Regions from separate parts of the Colwellia sp. NW0002-52-1 genome, predicted to be linked through region 1. Evidence: predicted binding sites of a transcription regulator. Region 1 holds the regulator's gene; each other region holds the start of a gene.
The links. The regulator MetJ, encoded in region 1, represses methionine synthesis genes. The targets are predictions, from matches to a motif close to TAGACGTCTAGACGTCTA.
Positions count from the first base shown of each region.

Region 2: the regulator MetJ is predicted to act here: its motif matches at 4,585-4,602, upstream of msrA (peptide-methionine (S)-S-oxide reductase MsrA).
Region 3: the regulator MetJ is predicted to act here: its motif matches at 1,331-1,348, upstream of serA (phosphoglycerate dehydrogenase).

Region 1 is NZ_BAAJLU010000002.1:53,585-59,849, forward strand. It holds gene metL (bifunctional aspartate kinase/homoserine dehydrogenase II) at 1-2,212, opposite strand, end outside; gene metB (cystathionine gamma-synthase) at 2,324-3,481, opposite strand; gene metJ (met regulon transcriptional regulator MetJ) at 3,712-4,056, shown strand; gene AC27H3_RS02925 (VOC family protein) at 4,221-4,634, opposite strand; gene ccoG (cytochrome c oxidase accessory protein CcoG) at 4,801-6,180, opposite strand.
Region 2 is NZ_BAAJLU010000001.1:415,223-421,487, reverse strand. It holds gene AC27H3_RS01735 (acyl-CoA dehydrogenase family protein) at 240-1,394, shown strand; gene AC27H3_RS01730 (HDOD domain-containing protein) at 1,547-2,623, opposite strand; gene AC27H3_RS01725 (tetratricopeptide repeat protein) at 2,974-3,819, shown strand; gene msrA (peptide-methionine (S)-S-oxide reductase MsrA) at 3,969-4,529, opposite strand; gene AC27H3_RS01715 (DUF3083 family protein) at 4,947-6,068, opposite strand; gene AC27H3_RS01710 (DUF3820 family protein) at 6,216-6,265, shown strand, end outside.
Region 3 is NZ_BAAJLU010000013.1:84,772-91,036, reverse strand. It holds gene AC27H3_RS13245 (5-formyltetrahydrofolate cyclo-ligase) at 1-462, shown strand, start outside; gene rpiA (ribose-5-phosphate isomerase RpiA) at 635-1,291, shown strand; gene serA (phosphoglycerate dehydrogenase) at 1,402-2,631, shown strand; gene AC27H3_RS13230 (phosphatidylglycerophosphatase A family protein) at 2,892-3,362, opposite strand; gene thiL (thiamine-phosphate kinase) at 3,365-4,336, opposite strand; gene nusB (transcription antitermination factor NusB) at 4,355-4,771, opposite strand; gene ribH (6,7-dimethyl-8-ribityllumazine synthase) at 4,784-5,248, opposite strand; gene AC27H3_RS13210 (DUF6170 family protein) at 5,478-5,786, shown strand; gene AC27H3_RS13205 (MlaA family lipoprotein) at 5,826-6,265, opposite strand, start outside.

The sequences.
Region 1 (6,265 bases):
GTGCCTGCTTTAAGCGTGATAAAAACATTTCGTCGAGCTCTGACGTTCGCTCTAAAAACTCTGTTAAAGAAATATTACGTAACGGCTCAGGAACTAAGCTTTGGCAGTTAATATCTGATAATGACAGTTCAAAGCCAGCAGCACGCGCTAGTATTAATAACTTTCGCTGTACATCTCTGCCTGATAAATCTTCTCTTGGATCTGGCTCTGTAATGCCTTGCGATAAAGCATCAGATAGCAAGGTTGAAAAAGGCTTAACACCGTCGTAATACTGAAATAACCACGATAATGTGCCAGAGAATATACCTGAAATTTCTGAAATTTTATCGCCACTATTTAATAGTTCTTTAATCGAAGAGTTAATCGGTAAACCCGCACCTACGGTAGTATTGCCAAGCCAAATACTATTATTTTTTGCTGCTGTTGAAAGCAATTGTTGATAGTTTTCAGTACTTGACGAAGCGGCCCACTTGTTAGCGCCAATGACATGTATGCCACGAGCAAAGAACTCATGATATAACTGACTAAATACTTCACTAGGTGTAATATCAACAATAACTAATTCATCGTACGGATGACTGGTTAACCATGCCAAGAGTTGTTTACTATCATAGGCTTGAGCTTGCTCTTGATAAAGCTTCAATGCATTAGCTACATCAATACCATCAGTATTTATTAGTGCTTTACTCGCACCTACCAAGCCAACTAAATGAACGTTTTCTAATCCTGAAACTCGTGCTATTTGCTTTGGCAACATAGTTAAAAAACGTTCACCAATATTACCTAAACCCGCCACAACTAATGCAATGTTTTTAGCATCTTTAGTCATATCTGCGTGCACATTATTAAGTATTTCACTTGAGCAAAGTTCAGGTAATATCGCAATATAACTGTGCTCATTAAAAGAATGCAAAAAGTGCAATGTAGGTTGATGTTTAAGCGCGCGTTTAAATCTAGCACGCATATCGCCCTGTTTTGCCACGCTATGACCTACAATCGCAATAATTGCCACGGGCTTGAAAGTAACCTCTGTATCGTGGCTTGCTAGCCATTGACTAACCGACTTTTGTTGAGCTTGAGTAACGACTATGTAGCCTTCGTCTAGGTTATAGCAAATCGGCGAAAATTCGCTAACGGCTAACTCGCCTGATTTAGCTAAAAAGCTAGAAGACTTAGCTAAAATTAAATCATTTAAGCTGGTAACTGACAGCTCTTGTTTTGCTATTTCACCAAACTTACCAATTTCAGTACCGCTGATGTCAGGTGCAAAACTGCTTGCAACATGTAAATGGGTATTATGATTAGTTAAAGGTTGTAAGGTTTTTGCATGTAAAACTGGATTACCCAAGCGTCCTAGTTCGTTAGCCACAGCGTTAGGTAAACGATGTAACTTTCGCGCTGAAGGTACAATGCGCGGATCAGCACTATAAATGCCATCAACATCGGTCCATAGCGTTACATTACGTGCTTGTGAAAGTGCCGCCATGATGGTGGCAGAGTAGTCACTGCCATTTCGGCCTAATGTACAGGTTTGCTGTTCTTGATTACGCGCTATATAACCAGTCACTATAACTAGTTGATTTGGCTGTCTAAGGTCAGAGAATGCAACTTGGCTTGCGTTGTAGTCAACTGTGCTATTTTTTTCATTATTAATTAACAGAAAGTCTCTTGCATCTAGTATATAGCTTGGGCAAACGCTTTCACTTAATACTGCTGATAACAAACGTGCTGACCATACTTCACCAAAGGCTAATAAATCGTTTTGATAACCTTGGGGATCCTCTTGCAAATGTTGTGCACTCGTTGCAATTTCATTCGTTAATAAATTGTTCAGTCTGGCGGCGCTCGTTGGGTTTAACAATTCATTAATGAGCGAGGCTTGCATGGTATTTAAATCGCTAAGCGCTGCTAGTAAAGCTTCTTTGAGAGTAATTAGCTCATTACTTATGCTGTTTTCTTTATTAAGTGAGCTAGCTTCTTTTAATGCCAGTGCGCGTTGATAGATATTAAATAAGGCATCGGTAGTACTGCCATTAGCAGATACCACAATAATATCGTTTATTTGACAATGCTGACGAATAATATCAACAACACGTTCAATACAAGCACTGGTGGCTAAACTACTACCGCCAAATTTATGCACATTACAGGCAACTTTTGCTAACTTATTGTTTGTCGAACTTGGCTTTACCGCTACATTTGAATCTATCATTTTTTTACCACAGGTTTGACTGAGATTGTCATACCAGATTTAAGTTTTACTTTTTATACACTTAAAATTGGCCATTCATAAAAATGCCATGGCCAACTTTTCAGAACGAATTTAGGCTTGGCTTGCATCAAGTGCTTGAGAAAGATCAGCAATCATATCGTCAATATCTTCAATACCAACAGAAATTCGCACTAATGACTGAGTAATGCCCGCCGCTAGTTGTGATTCAATATCCATACCGGCATGAGTCATGGTAGAAGGGTGACTTATTAAACTTTCAACACCACCTAGCGATTGTGCAAGTGTGAAAAACTTTAACTTATCGAATAATACTTTAACCGCTTCAACACCACCTTTAAGTTCAAAACTCATCATTGCACCAAAATCATATTGTTGTTTTTTGGCAAGTTCATGTTGTGGATGATCGCTTAAGCCAGGAAAGTACACCTGTTCAACCGCTGTTTGCTGTTGTAAAAATTTAGCGACCGCATTCGCGTTAATTTGATGTTGTTTCATTCGAAGCGGTAAGGTTTTCAAACCTCGTAAGGCTAAATAGCTGTCGAATGCTGAACCCGTAATGCCAATACAGTTGGCCCACCATGCAAGCTCCTCGCCTAACGCTTGGTCTTTAGCCACTAAAACACCGCCAACCACATCACTATGACCATTTATATATTTCGTGGTGGAATGAAAAACTATATCGGCACCTAATAATAAAGGTTGCTGTAAAGCGGGTGACAAAAAGGTGTTATCAACTGCCACTAACGCACCTACTTGATGAGCTTGTTCCGTTATCGCAGCAATATCAACTAAGCGTAATAGCGGATTACTTGGAGACTCTAGCAATACTAATTTGGGCTTTTCCGCCAGCGCATTGCTTAACGCGGCTTGATCATTTTGATCAACCACTATTAAGTTAAACTGGCCACGTTTAGCAAGATGGGTAAATAGTCGAAAACTTCCGCCATAACAGTCGTGGGGAATAACAATGGTGTCATCAGTATTTAATAGTTGGCAAATAAGATGAACGGCTGACATGCCCGTACTGGTAACTATACCAACAGCGCCCTGCTCTAATTCAGCAATAGCACTGGCAAAAGTGGCTCGTGTTGGGTTACCCGTTCGCGAGTAATCAAATTGCCCTTTTTCATTAAAGCCCTTCAGTGCATAGGTACTTGAAAGATGAATCGCAGGAATAACAGCACCATGATGTTGGTCGCTATTTATACCAGCGCGAACTGCGGTAGTGGCAATTTTTTTCTCGCTCATGTGAACTCCAGATTGAACATATTCTATATAGATGTTTGGACGTCTATCAATCTAAACGGTTTAAAGTTCGCGGTCAAGCACTTTAGACATCTAAACTTCTACACATTCGTTATTGACTCGCGCCCCACAACCAGTAAAATTAACAAGTAAGATAAAACTAGTTGCTAACTGGTATACCAGATGCGCTAACTATAAGTTTATCGCAATTAATTAAGCATAGAGGAATATTCATGGCAGAGTGGAATGGCGAGTATCTTAACCCTTACGCCGAACACGGGAAGAAAAGTGAACAAGTAAAAAAAATCACCGTGTCTATCCCTTTACGTGTGTTAAAAGTACTTACTGATGAACGAACACGCCGCCAAGTTAATAACTTGCGTCATGCTACGAACAGTGAACTTTTATGTGAAGCGTTTTTACACGCGTTTACTGGCCAACCATTACCTGACGATAGTGATTTGGCTAAAGACAACACACAAAAATTACCAGCAAGTGTTCGCAGAGCCTTAGAAGCACAAGGTGTAACTGACTTTAGTGAATACGAAACTGACATTGAAGAAGAAACAGAAAATTAATGGGATATAAACCCTTAGGTTTATAAATGACAAAAGGCGCTAAAAGCGCCTTTTTTATTGCCGTTAAGTGTAATATTCAATTAATTATTGAGCTTAAGTTCTCTTGGCTTAGTTTATCTTGGCTTAGGTTATCTGGCCAGATTAACAGCATAATGACGTTAAAGTTAAAAGCTTGAGTCATTCAACTGTAGTAAGTCCCATTTCGTGCCATACAAGTCTTTAAACACCACCACAGTGCCATAATCTTCAACGCGTGGCTGTTCGGTAAACTCAACACCTTGGCTTTTCATGTGCTCATAGTCTCGCCAAAAATCATTAGTTTGTAGGAATAAAAATACCCGCCCGCCAGCTTGGTTACCGATTGACTGATGTTGCTGTTCATTACTCGCTTTCGCTAATAATATATTCGTACCTTCCGCATTAGGGGGTGAAACTTGTACCCAACGCTTTCCATTGCCTAAGTCGGTATCTTCAATAAGCTCAAAGTTAAGATTTTGGGTATAAAATTCAATTGCATCATCATAGTTTTCCACTACTAGGGCGATATTGGCAATACGTTGCTTGATTGTTTTAGTCATTTTTAAGTTACTTCTGTTAAATGGCGTATGTTAATCGGCTTCTGTTAAACAATTCTGCTTTAGTTACCAGCTAAGCCGTGGTTATTGTGGCTTGAATTATCACTAAAATAACCACGACTTAATATTTAAAGGTCTCAAGTATAATGACCTTAACAATCTTACAAAATTAGTTAGAAAAGAATTTTGTTGTTTTGATAATGCTAACTTCCGGCATATTTTCAACGGCGACACTCAATGTCACGGGTGAAATTTTTTGTCTAATTTTGTCTGGCGTCATGGTTAATTTTATCGGTACGCTCGCGATTTCTCCAGCTTTTATCTGCACATTATCATCAACGCTTAAACTGACACTTTTCTCCAATACATTAATTGTAAATTGGCGATCAACTTTTGATTTGTTCGTTATTTTTAATAAATAGCTGTTTGTTACATTGTCTTTAAAGTCGAGCTGAAATAAGGTTCCGCGATCACGTAAAATTGAAAATTCAATCGGCACTCGTACTTGAATAGTAAAAACCATATACGCCATAGCCAGTAGTGACAAAACGCCATAGCCTATAATTTTTGGTCTCAACAATTTTACTTTTTTACCTTGTAATGCATTTTCACTAGTATAACTGATCAGGCCTTTTGCATAATTAAACTTTTCCATGGTTTGATCACAAGCATCAACACAAGCACCGCAGTTAATACATTCATATTGCAGGCCATTGCGAATATCAATACCCACCGGGCAAACTTCTACACAAAGATTACAGTCGACACAATCACCCAAGCCTAACGCTTTTGGATCTTCTTTACGCTTGCGAGCGCCACGATTTTCGCCACGTAATTTGTTATAGGCTACAAGCAGTGTATTTTTATCGAACATCGCTGACTGAAAGCGTGAATACGGGCACATATAAATACACATTTTTTCACGCAGCCACCCTGCATTTCCATAAGTACAGACTGCAAAAAATAGCACCCAAAACGTTGTTAGGTTATCCCATTGCCATTGTAGTAGATCAAGATACAACTCATGGGCTGGTAGAAAGTAACTCATAAATGTTGTCGCGGTAAAAAACGCTATCAAGCCCCAAATCAAGTGTTTGGTAAACTTTCTTGTGAAGGTATTTAAGGTCATTGGCTGTTCGTCACGTTTAATACGCTGATTACGACTACCTTCTAACCACTCTTCGACCCAAATAAAACTAAAAGTCCATACCGTTTGTGGACAAGTGTAGCCACACCATATACGACCTAACCAAGTCGTTAAAAAGAAAAGTAAATAACAACTAACCAGCAGCAATCCCGCTAAAATGACAAAGTCTTGTGGGAAGAAGGTTTGTGAAAAGAAATGAAACTGCTGTCTGCCAATGTCTAGCAAAATTGCCTGATGCCCTTGAAACGTTAACCAAGGGAGTAAAATAAAAACTAAAACAAATATCAAACCTGTGTATTGTCGAATACGTTGATAAGTGCCTTTTTGCTTACGAACATAAACTGAGGATTCAGATTTGTATGGTTTAATGATCAAATCTTCTGCTTTAAAATCGAACTTCATAGAGTGCTACTGAGCTAAGGTTAAGATAACCTGCTATAGCAAAATTTGATCCAACAACAAAAAAACAAGTTAAGCCGTTGTTTAA
Region 2 (6,265 bases), on a different contig from region 1:
TGAGAAAGTGCTGCTTATCCAGAGTTCAGGTTATATAACTAAGAAACTATGTTTGAAAACAGTATAAGCTTATTTAATTTAGCGACTGTAATTTAGAAATCACAGTTTAGAAGCCAAAGTTTAGAAACATAGTTTAGAAACATAGTTAGCTGACACAATTATATCGTTAGTCCTAATAATATTAACGCTAGCCATTACCGTCATCGGATAATACTAAACTAATAAAAGTGAGATTTTTGATGGATTTTTCTTTAACTGAAGAACAAATAATGATTCAAGATATGGCAAGAAAGTTTGCCGATAGTGAATTAGCCCCCGTAGCGGCAGAGCTTGATGAAACAAGAGATCAAAGCTTGTTTTTAAAAAACTTAGCTCAACTAAATGAACTAGGCTTTATGGGCTTAAATATTAAAGCTGAATATGGCGGAGTTGAAGCTGGTACGGTCGCTTTTAGTTTAGCCATAACCGAACTCGCTCGCGCTTGTGCTTCAACAGCGGTAACAACGTCTGTAACTAATATGGTTGCAGAAGTCATTCAAGCGGTAGGCAATGAAGAACAAAAAAATAAATACCTACCAAAAATTTGTAGTGGCGAATACCGAGCTGGTGGTTTCTGTTTAACAGAAGCTACAGCAGGTTCAGATCCCGCAGGTATGAAAACGCAAGCGGTTAAAGATGGCGATGATTATATCATTAACGGTAGTAAACTTTATATTACCAGTGGCTCTTTTGCTGATGTATTCGTAGTTTGGGCAGTTACCGACCCAGAAGCTAAAAAAGGTAAAGGCATCTCATGTTTTATTGTTGAAGCCAATACCGACGGAATAACCATAGGTAAAGCCGAAGAGAAAATGGGCCAAAAAGCATCACCAACTAACGAAGTAAACTTTACTAACTGTCGCGTACCAGCCTCAGCGTTAATGGGGGCAGAAAATAAAGGCTTTGGCGTTGCTGTTGGTGAGCTAGCTGGTGGTCGAATTGGTATAGGTTCATTAGCATTAGGTGTTGGTCTTGCTGCACTTGATTATGCTAGAGCGTATATTGTAGATCGTAAGCAATTTGGTCAATCACTAGCAAATTTCCAAGGGCTACAATGGAAGTTAGCTGAACGCTACACTGAAATGGAAGCGGCTCGATTATTATTAATGCAAGCAGCGTATACTAAAGATCAAGGTCAACCTTTTGGTATGGCAGCGTCAATGGCAAAACTATTTGCCACAGAAAATGCCAACAAAGCTTGTTACGACGCATTACAGTTAATGGGTGGGGCAGGTTATGTGAAAGAATACCCACTTGAGCGTATGGCGCGTGATGTGCGTGTAACGGCAATTTATGAAGGTACAAGTGAGATTCAAAAAGTTATTATTGCTCGTGAATTATTACAGAACGTTTAAATAGTTAACCTTGTTTTGAAAACCTAAATCATAAAATGCTAAGTCTTAAAAGTCTAAACGCTCTGACCCCATTATTACGCTTGAAATTAAGCGAGGGTTAGAGCGTTAATTAAGCGCTAAATACAAAACTTAGTGCGCATAAATATTATAGCCTAGGCAACCACTTGAGCGATCAGTCGCTTAGCTTTACTGATAAAGCTAGGGTCCCGAAATAATTGACTAATTTGTTCTAGCTCTAGTTGTTCAATATTGGTTTGTATATAGGCAAAATCTGAACTACTTAAAGCCGCTAAGCCCTCGTTTTCAACTTTAAAAATATCACTAACACCTTCAAAAGCAATTAAATCACCTAATCGACAAGCTAAATAACACAGTAATGTATTTTTCGCCTCTTCGTGCGGCATAACACGATTTAATTTATTATTAATCAAAGGAGATAAGCTATTAGCAAGTCCTGACACAATTGACTTTGGAAGCTGCCACTGTTCGGCTAAAGCTTTACCGATTACTGCGGAGTTTAAACCTAGTGATGATTGTACACTTTCTACTCTTTCAAGCAGTGATGTTTTTCCCATGTATGTATTGGCTATTGAAGGTTGATAAGAAAGCATTGTCATATCCCCTAAACTTGTAAGTAAACACAGTGTAGACAATTCAGCGGCGTTCTCTTTATTTAAGTGCTTAGCGATTAAAAATACTAAAGAGCTCGCAATATAACTAGATAGCCAAATTCTTTTATAAGCTGCTGATTGCGCTTCATCTTTAAAGGGGACGCTTTGTTGTAAAATAAACTGTAAAGCGATACTTCTAACAGATGTAACCCCCATAAATATTATGGCATGATGAATACTCTCAATTGGCTGTCGTAACGAAAAAAGTGAAGAGTTAACGGTATTGATGATCTTGGCTGTCATTTCTGGATCAGATTTAATCAAAGATATTAGCTCTTTAGCCTCCAGTTCGCCTTTGGTCAAACTCAGTAATAAAGGATTTGGTTGACGGCAGCACTGACTCATATCATAAATTTTTTGTTGCTGATTGCGATCAAGAGCATCAAAAGGTAATAAGGTAAAATTCATTAAGTCATTTGAATTTTTTACAACGCTATTCTGATTATTATTTATTTCTGGAATCAGGCGTACAGGAGCTTGAATAACTGTGTTTATGCTGCGTATCTTCGCTGTAGATAATTGACTTCGTTGAGCAACAGTATTTTGAGTTCTTCTCATTTTTTTAGTGCTGCTTCCTCGCTTTAAATACCAGAGAACCGAGGTAATTATGACGAAAACTATAACAAAAAATTCTAATGACATTTCATGACTTATTTAATAATAAAATTCGATAAATTATGAACTTATTAATAATGTTGGTCAAATGCAATACTATTTTTTTGTTACATAAACGATAATCCAAAGCGACATGCGAATTAAATAATTTGAAGATACTTAAAAGTAATTGCTATCTAACATATCTGTAACGCAGGCGTTAATGACAACAATAAATATTTAAGGCATTTGCTTGCATCTTTAGGGTTTGACCCCACTTAAAAATATATGTCTTTATTATTGGAACTGCATTGATGGCAAATTCTATTGCGATTACCTTAGAAAATTTTCAGCAAGTTATTCTCGAAGAATCAAAAACTAAACTTGTATTGGTTGATTTTTGGGCCCAGCAAATAGCAGAAAGTGTGGAGTTACGAGATAAGTTAGCTATCGCATTAGCGAATGCTGGCGAAACGATTATATACGCTACTATTGATTGTGAAACTCAAGGGCAAATAGCTCAACAGTTTGGTATTCAAGGTTTACCAACGGCGATTTTAGTTAAAGATGGTCAGCCACTAGATGGATTAACTGGGCCTCAAACTGATGAAAGTATTAGTGAATTTTTAGCGAAATACTTACCTAAAGCCGAAGACGCTTTATTAGCGCAAGCTAACGAATTAATTTTAGAGAATAAAATTACAGAAGCATTTCCTGTGATCAACCAGGCTTATCAACTTGACAGTGAACGTGCTGATATTAAGTTAGTGCTGGCAAATGTTTATATTCAAACAGGTAAAATCTCTGAGGCTGAAACGCTGCTTAATAGCATTAAAATGATTGATCAAGATAGTCACTTCAAATCATTAATGGCTAAGTTAGAATTAGCAAGCCAAGCGGCTGATTCTCCAGAAATTCAAGCGCTTGAGCAAGAGTTACAAAGTAATCCTGAAAATGTAGAGTTAAAGCAGAAGTTAGCCGCGCAATACAGCCAAGTTAACCGAAATGAAGAAGCTTTGGCAATTTTGTTTTTGCTAGTGCAAAGTAATGGCGCTGATATTACCAGTAAAGATTTATTATTAGATGTATTGAAGTCACTGCCAGACGGCGATGCCTTAGCGACAAAATATCGACGTAAACTGTATACCCTTATGTACTAACACCGTTTGTGACTATTCTTAAGCTCAGCTATTCACGCTAAAACTTAACGTTAATAAAAACTAAAAAACGCATAGCAATTAAATTGTTATGCGTTTTTTATAGAAAAATTGTTGCTATTAAACATTTACTTGCCTGAAAACTTTGACACTTAACTTGCTTGAGGTATTAAGTCTTCATCTTTTAATAGATAAGAGAATTCATTTAAGAACTTTTGTATTTTTCTCACGACCACTAACTGGCAATATTTATTTTCTGGGTTGTTAGTAAAGTAATCTTGATGATAACTTTCAGCGCTATAAAAGTTATTAGCGGCCTTCACTGAAGTAACAATAGGCTGATCAAAAGCTTGTTTGTTAGTTAACTCTGCAATTCGAGCGATAGCTAATTTTTGCTGAGCTTGATTGTGAAACAAAATTGTTGAGCGATATTGGCTACCAATATCATCGCCTTGACGGTTGATCGCTGTAGGATCGTGTATGGCAAAAAACACGGTTAATATTTGTTCAACGCTAAGTTGCTCAGGAGAAAATGTGATTTGAACTACTTCTGCATGATTAGTCGTGCCAGTACAAACCTGTTCATAGCTTGGGTTTTCAATATCGCCATCAGCATAACCACTGGTTACAGAAACAACGCCTTTAATTCGGGCGAAAATATTCTCAATACACCAAAAACAGCCAGCGCCTAAAGTTATTTTTTCGATGCTCATTTTCTTTTCCTCTTCACTATTGCTAGTGAACAACATAATTACGTGATGAAAACATAAGACGTTTAGACGTCTATGTGTTTAACTTTTTCAGAAGATATCACCTAGCCGTTTAGATGTCTATATGTTTTGTGAGTTAATTTATTAAATAATTTATCCGTTAAATTGATTTGATAAGGACTCTTGTCGCTGAGTCATTGTTGAAGTGGTACTAAAGTGAGCGTGTATAAAGCAAAAAAACAAATTCTAGAGTTTGTTTTTTATTTAGCGAGCTTTAGGAAGGAGAATAGTTTTTTTTATGACAAATTTATGACATTTTTACGCGCTTATTTAAGCTTATACTTTAAAGCCAATAAGAGTAAACATAGAGAACCTAGTGCCTTAGTTAGCACTAGGTTTACAATATGAAATTAGAAAAAATTAATCTGAGGTTAGATTAAAAGCAATATGCTGATGAAAGCGTAAAGTTAGTTCATCTTTTGCTGTTGGAAGCTCTAATTCAGTCGCTAATAAACGCATAGCTTGTTCAATTTGATTAACAAATTTAGCATAGTTTTGTTCTTCGCCATTCTCACTGTTAGCAACAAATATAAACTGAACATTATCAACTAGTTCAGCTGCCTGCCATCGACTAACTATGCCACAAGGACTCTGGTTTGGGTTGTAGCCTAACATTTGTAATTCGCCTACTTTAGAGACTAAATCATGTAAGCTGTTTCTAACAATTGGGACTAATCCATTTGCGATTAAAGCACCATTGTTCAAGTTAAAACGTTTCGCCACTAAAGAAAAAGTATCTGTTAGGTAAGTATAAAGCGGGTTGTAAGGATCTTTTGCTGTAGCGTCAATATCTACCAATTGCGAAATTCTATGATCAAGTGTTAAGTCGATAATGGCATAGGTGATAGAAGCTACATTGTTAGGCAAATCAACATTTTCGCTTGAATACCTTTGGGCAATAGGTCTAAATTTATGTGCTGTACTTGTATTGCAGCCTTTGTTTTTAGCAAAAATATCATAGGTTAAATGCTGATGATCACGCATACGTATTTCGCTTAATGGTAGCTTAATTTTTTCTGCAAAACTTTGGAGTAGGGCTTTAACCCTTTGGTGAAAACTGGCCGCACCAATTCTAATCTCAGTACCTGAAGCTAAAAACAACAAGGTGATTTTCTTTGCTCTGACATTGGCGTCAAAAAACGAATTTTGTAATACGTGTTGATTTGGATCGTAATAAAATATGATTTGTTGTTTTGTTTGCCACTGATGCATTTCTTGGCTATAACGCACTCTCACTAATTTGTTGTTCGCTACGAGTATGCTATTTTTAATGCCGCTTTCATCGCTTAGTGTAAACAATAACTTAGCTAACGCTTGATAGCAGCCATAATAATTATTGCTGCCGTCTTTTGCTATTTGTGCAGGCAAGCTTGCGAGTAATTCGTCTGTTAAAGCAAATTCAGCCAAGATATACTGATTGTCGCGTGCATTAGTTGGTATATAAGTTTTAGCGGCTGCATTACGCTTCCTAACTATTGACATCATAATTCCTTGTATCAAATTTAGGTATCACACTGATACCAATTCGTTAATATGATGTGATTATAAGCAGCAGACATGACATTTTTATGTCAGTAAATTAAGCAATAATAAATAATATATGAGGGCTCGGTTGAGCAAACAAACTTTATGTCGGTAGAAAATAATGCAGAATTAATTGCTGCGATTAATCAAATAAT
Region 3 (6,265 bases), on a different contig from region 1:
GTGCTTCATCCCTTTAGCTCAGGGCATTTACTCTTTTTGCATTATCAGCCAAGCAGTATTATGCAAACAAATAAGTACGGTATTTTAGAACCAAAGCTCGATGTGCGCCTGATTAAAAATATTAATGAAATAGATATTATTTTTACACCTTTAGTGGCTTTTGACAAAACAGGAAATCGCTTAGGTATGGGCGGCGGATTTTACGATAGAACGTTATCAACATGGTTCAAAAAATATTGTCTTGAAGATAACAAAAACGGTGAGCAGAAAGGTAAAAATGTTAATGAAAAAATACCATTAAAGCCTTACCCCATTGGCCTAGCACATGATATTCAATTAATAGAAGATGTACCTTCTCAGCTTTGGGATATTCCACTACCAGAAATAGTAACGCCAAGTAAACAATATGTGTTTGACCTTAGCAAAACCTTAGCTAAACATAAGCTCAATTTAGATAAATAAAGACTAAGCCAATATTAATACTATTGTTATAATATTGGCGTAATCTTTAGTTTTGAGTTGCCTGCCTTTAGTAAGACAAAAACATAAAGCGGGCCCCTAATAACTAAAAACTGACAGCTAATAACTTAAAACTGACACCTAATAACTTAAAACTGATTTTAACAGGCCTATTATGACTCAAGATGAAATGAAAAAAGCAGCAGCAGTAAAAGCGCTAGAATATATTAAAGCAGATACCATTGTTGGCGTAGGTACTGGCTCAACGGTAAATCACTTTATTGATGCGCTTGCTACCATTAAAGAAACTATTGTCGGTGCGGTGTCGAGCTCAGAAGCTTCAACCGAGCGCTTAAAGTCTTACGGCATAGAAGTGTTTGAACTTAACAATGTTGACGGTATTGATGTTTATGTTGATGGCGCTGATGAAATTAACCCACATATGCATATGATTAAAGGCGGCGGTGCTGCACTTACTCGCGAGAAAATTGTTGCTGCAGTTGCTAAAACTTTTGTTTGTATTGCTGACGATACTAAACAAGTACCTATATTAGGCCGCTTTCCATTACCTGTTGAAGTTATTCCTATGGCGCGCAGTTATGTTGCGAGAGAATTAGTTAAATTAGGCGGTGATCCTGCTTATCGTCAAGGTGTTATAACCGACAATAGCAATGTTATTCTTGATGTGCATAATCTAGAAATACTCGACCCTAAAGCCCTTGAAAACAGCATTAATGCAATTGCAGGAGTTGTGACTAATGGTTTGTTCGCTAATCGTCCAGCTGATGTATTAATTATCGGCACACAAGACGGTGCAAAAATAATAAAATAACACTTTAGAGTTTATGCCCTATATGATAGTTTAGGTATCTAGCCATCTAAACGCTTATTTAATTAAGGTTTAGCACACGTAAATTTTTGATCCAGAGAAGATTAACAACCATGAGCAATAATTCACTAGCGAAAGATAAAATTAAGATATTACTTTTAGAAGGGGTTCATCAAAGCGCCCTTGAAGAGCTTAAAAACAAAGGCTATTCAAATATTGAATATCTTAAAACTTCCCTTTCAGAAGCCGAGCTTATTAAGAAAATTGCTAATGTACACTTTATTGGCATACGCTCTCGCACAGACTTGAATGCAAAAGTACTAAGCCATGCGAAAAAGCTAGTTGCTATTGGTTGTTTTTGTATTGGGACCAACCAAGTCGATAAAGCTGCAGCTCAATCATTAGGTATTCCCGTATTTAACGCACCATTTTCAAATACTCGCTCAGTTGCAGAGTTAGTTTTAGGTGAAACGTTATTGTTGCTGCGCGGTATTCCTGAAAAAAGTGCCCAAGCACATCGTGGCGTTTGGAATAAGTCGGCTGCGGGTTCAGTTGAAGCTAGAGGTAAAACCCTAGGTATTATTGGTTATGGCCATATCGGCATGCAATTAGGCATTCTAGCGGAAACGTTAGGCATGAAAGTTCGCTTTTTCGATATAGAAACTAAGCTCCCTTTAGGTAACGCAAGCCAAGCACCAACAATGACAGCATTATTAAAAGAAGCCGACGTTATAAGCTTACATGTGCCTGAAACACCTCAAACTAAAAACATGATGGGTACAGCTGAATTTGAAGTGATGAAAGACGGCGTGATATTTATTAATGCATCTCGCGGTACTGTGGTTGATATCGATGCCTTAGCAGATGCTTTAAGCAGTAAAAAAGTTGCCGGTGCCGCAATCGATGTTTTTCCGGTTGAACCTAAAGGCAACGAAGAAGAGTTTGTTAGCCCATTGCGCGCTTTTGACAATGTTATTTTAACGCCTCATATTGGTGGTAGTACTAAAGAAGCTCAAGAAAACATTGGTCTTGAAGTAGCCAGTAAACTAGCGAAATATTCAGATAATGGCTCAACCTTGTCTGCGGTTAACTTCCCTGAAGTATCGCTACCTGGTCATGTTGGTACGAGTCGTTTATTACATATTCACCACAACAAGCCGGGCGTATTAACTCAAATTAACCAAATGTTTGCTAAACACAATATCAACATTGCTGCACAATATTTACAAACCGCTGAACAAATTGGTTATGTAGTTATCGATATTGAAGTTGAAAGCCGCGAATTAGCCCTTAAAGAGTTAAAGCAAATTGAAGCGACTATTAGAGTTAGGTTGTTAAATTAATTTAACCAATAACTAAAACGAAAAAGCCAAAGAATAACTTCTTTGGCTTTTTTAATTACATTTGAACGCTTTATAAATACTTGATACCAAATGTAATAAGTTATTGACCAATTTTAAGCGAGGATAAATTGTTCAATAATAAGGCGTTTGATTGAGCAATAGCGGGCTATTGGGATTGAAAACAACGCAGTTATTGACGATTTAGACCGCCTTAAAATGATTGATTATTTATTTCAATTGGTATTACTGATGCTTTGGTTTTAATAAAAAATAAGCATCATACACGCCCAAGCAGCAATACCTGCCACTATATCGTCAAGCATAATGCCAAAACCGCCATGACAGTTTTTATCGATAAAGGAAATAGGCCAAGGTTTTAAAATATCGAAAAAACGAAATAAAGCAAAACCAACCAGCAATGTTTGCCAAGTTACTGGCATTAAGCACATAGTGATCAACAAACCAACAATTTCGTCCCATACGATAGCGCCATGATCTGGCACACCAGCATCTTCTGCTGCTTTTCCACAAATATAAATACCAGCAAGGCTCATTATTACTAACAGCAACAAGTAAATATTCGTACTTAACGGCGCCATTAATAAAAACAAAGGTACAGCCGCTAGCGTACCAAAAGTGCCTGGTGCTTTTGGTGCTAAACCACTACCAAAACCTAACGCTAAAAAGTGCACAGGATTTAAAAGGCGAAAATTTGCCGTAGATTTTGTCATATTCAGGCTTTACTACCAGAGAAGTGCTCAAAACTGCTTGTACTAATAGCAACGGGTTTGCTGTTTAGCGTGGTAGTGATTTTTTCACTACCATTAATTTGACCAATACAGGTAATTGTATTACTGGTATTCGCTAACGCAGTTTCCATACCGACTTTATTATCTTCAGAAACGGTAAATAATAACTCGTAATCATCGCCACCTGATAACGTCATTTCGTAGGCTTTTTCTAGCCCGACAGTATCACGCAATGCGTTAGAAATAGGCAAGTCGTCGAGCACAATATTAGCGCCTACTTTAGAGGCAGTACAGATATGCCCTAAATCGGCAATTAATCCGTCTGAAAGATCTATAGCAGAACTTGCATAATTACGTAGTGCTTGGCCTGCAAGTATTCTAGGCGTTGGAAAATCTAAACTTTTTTGTACACTTGCTCTATATTCAGGGGCAACATTTACCTCTTTAAATATATGTTTAAGTGCTAAGGCTGCATCGCCAATTTCACCGGTAACATAGATCCAATCACCCGCTTTTGCACCAGAACGCTTAAGGTGGGTATTATGAGGTACTAAACCTTGAGCGGTAAGTGTAATGCTTAAAGGGCCTTGTGTGGTATCGCCACCAATTAATTGCACGTTATAAAACTCGCACAATTCAAATGCCCCTTTACAAAATTCTTCAACCCACTTTACATCAACTTCAGGTAATGTAATGGCCAATGAAATCCAAGTAGGCTCAGCGCCCATAGCAGCTAGATCGGATAGGTTTACAGCAATCGACTTATGGCCGATCGCGCGTGCACTAGTTTCATGCGGGAAGTGTACGCCAGCGACCAAGGTGTCGGTAGTAATTGCAATATTCTGACGCTCAGAAGGAGTAACTATTGCACAGTCATCTCCTATGCCAAGCACAACATCCTTGCGTTTAATCATCTGCTCACTAAAGTAGCGTTTGATCAATTCAAACTCTTTCATATTACAACCAGTTTTATACTATTCGTTCGGGCGAACAAGCTTAACGACTTTGTCTAACACGCCGTTTACAAATTTATGACTATCGTCAGCCGCAAACGATTTAGCTAGTTCAATCGCTTCATTGATAATGACACGATAAGGTACATCTAAACAGTTTGTTAGCTCATAAACCGCAACACGAAGAACAGCTTTTTCAACATGGTCAACATCATCTAATGGACGATCAACATGTGGGGCTATTTTGTCATCAATACTACCAACGTTGGTTGTTACACCATTAAATAATTGTTGAAAGTATGGGATGTCGAAACGACGAGCGCTGTTATCAGTTAAAAAGTTTAACTCGATTTCAGCAACATTATTTTGGCTTAGCTGCCAAGAATAAACCGCTTGTACTGCCAATTCTCTGGCTTTTCTTCTAGGTGATGGTTTCACAATAGTTTCCTGTTATAACTTATCGAGCACATTAACCATTTCTAATGCACTTAACGCTGCTTCAGCGCCTTTATTACCTACTTTAAGGCCTGCACGGTCAATAGCTTGCTCAATAGTGTCTGTAGTAATAACACCAAATGCCACGGGTAATGTGTACTCCATTGCAACTTGTGCTAAACCTTTATTACATTCGCCTGCAACAAAATCAAAATGCGGTGTGCCACCACGAATAACAGCGCCAATAGCAATTATGCCATCGTAACCGCCTTTAGCAGCGATTTTTTTAGCGGCTACAGGTAACTCATATGCACCTGGAACACGAATAACGGTAATATCGCTTTCTGCAACATTTCCGTGACGTTTAAGTGCATCTACTGCACCTTCAAGTAAACTCTCAACAACAAAACTGTTAAAGCGAGATACTACAATTGCGAATTTCTTACCGGTTGCATCAAAGTTAGCTTCTATGATATTCATTTAAAAATCACCTACTGATAAAATTTTCGGCAATTCTAGCAAATTGCACGCCACTGAGGAACTCGTTTTAACAAATTTATCTAAAATTAAATAATGAACGGCTTTGTTTTACGCTTGGGAGTATCACTTTAATATGAGGTTAACTATTTTATTTGCTCGTGGCACATTAAGTGTCATTTTTGTATCAAAGTGATATATTTGCTTTATGCGAATACTGAATTGAAACTTTATGACTATTTATTTTTCTTCTAACAAAATACCGGCACTACAAGCGTTTAGTTTACATCAACGACAAGCCATTTTAACTTTAGCGCAGGCTAAGCTTTCTGCACCTGAAAAGTTCGTATTAAACATCATTAAACTCGCCTTGCTGATCCCGCCCTTTCTATTTATTGCTAATTTGCAAGGATTAGCGCTAGCAGCATCGGTAGTGATTGTATTAACGGCGTACTTCATACTGCTAAGACCTATCATGCTTCACTTCTCTGTTAAATACCTTGATAAAGCCATCGCTCAATATCAAAAAAGCGAACAATAGTTCGCTTCTTATTTCTAACTTTACTGTAGGAAGTTAACTTTACATGCCTTCTAGCTCTTCTAGATAGGCGTCAATGTTTTCTTCTTCTGCTTGGTCAACTTCAATCGGTGGGTTGCCATCATAAACTTTGAATTGCATATTTTGAAAGTAAGCATTTTTAACAAATTCGTACGGGTCGATAGAATCTTTAATGATACTTTCCTGATCAGCAAGCGATGCTCTGGTTTCTAAACCGATAATACCTGCACGCACTAAGTTAGGCCAAAAGTCTATAATGGCAAGTGGCCAATAATAACTATCAACAAAGTCGCCGACTTCTTCACGTACTGAAGAAGGACCTAAAGCAGGCACCATTAAAAATGGCCCATCGCCAACGCCGTAGCTGCCAAGTACTTCGCCAAACTCTTCTTCTTTGCGGTTCCAACCAAAATCACTTGCTGGGTCGAAAAAACCTAAAAGACCGATAGTAGAGTTTAAAA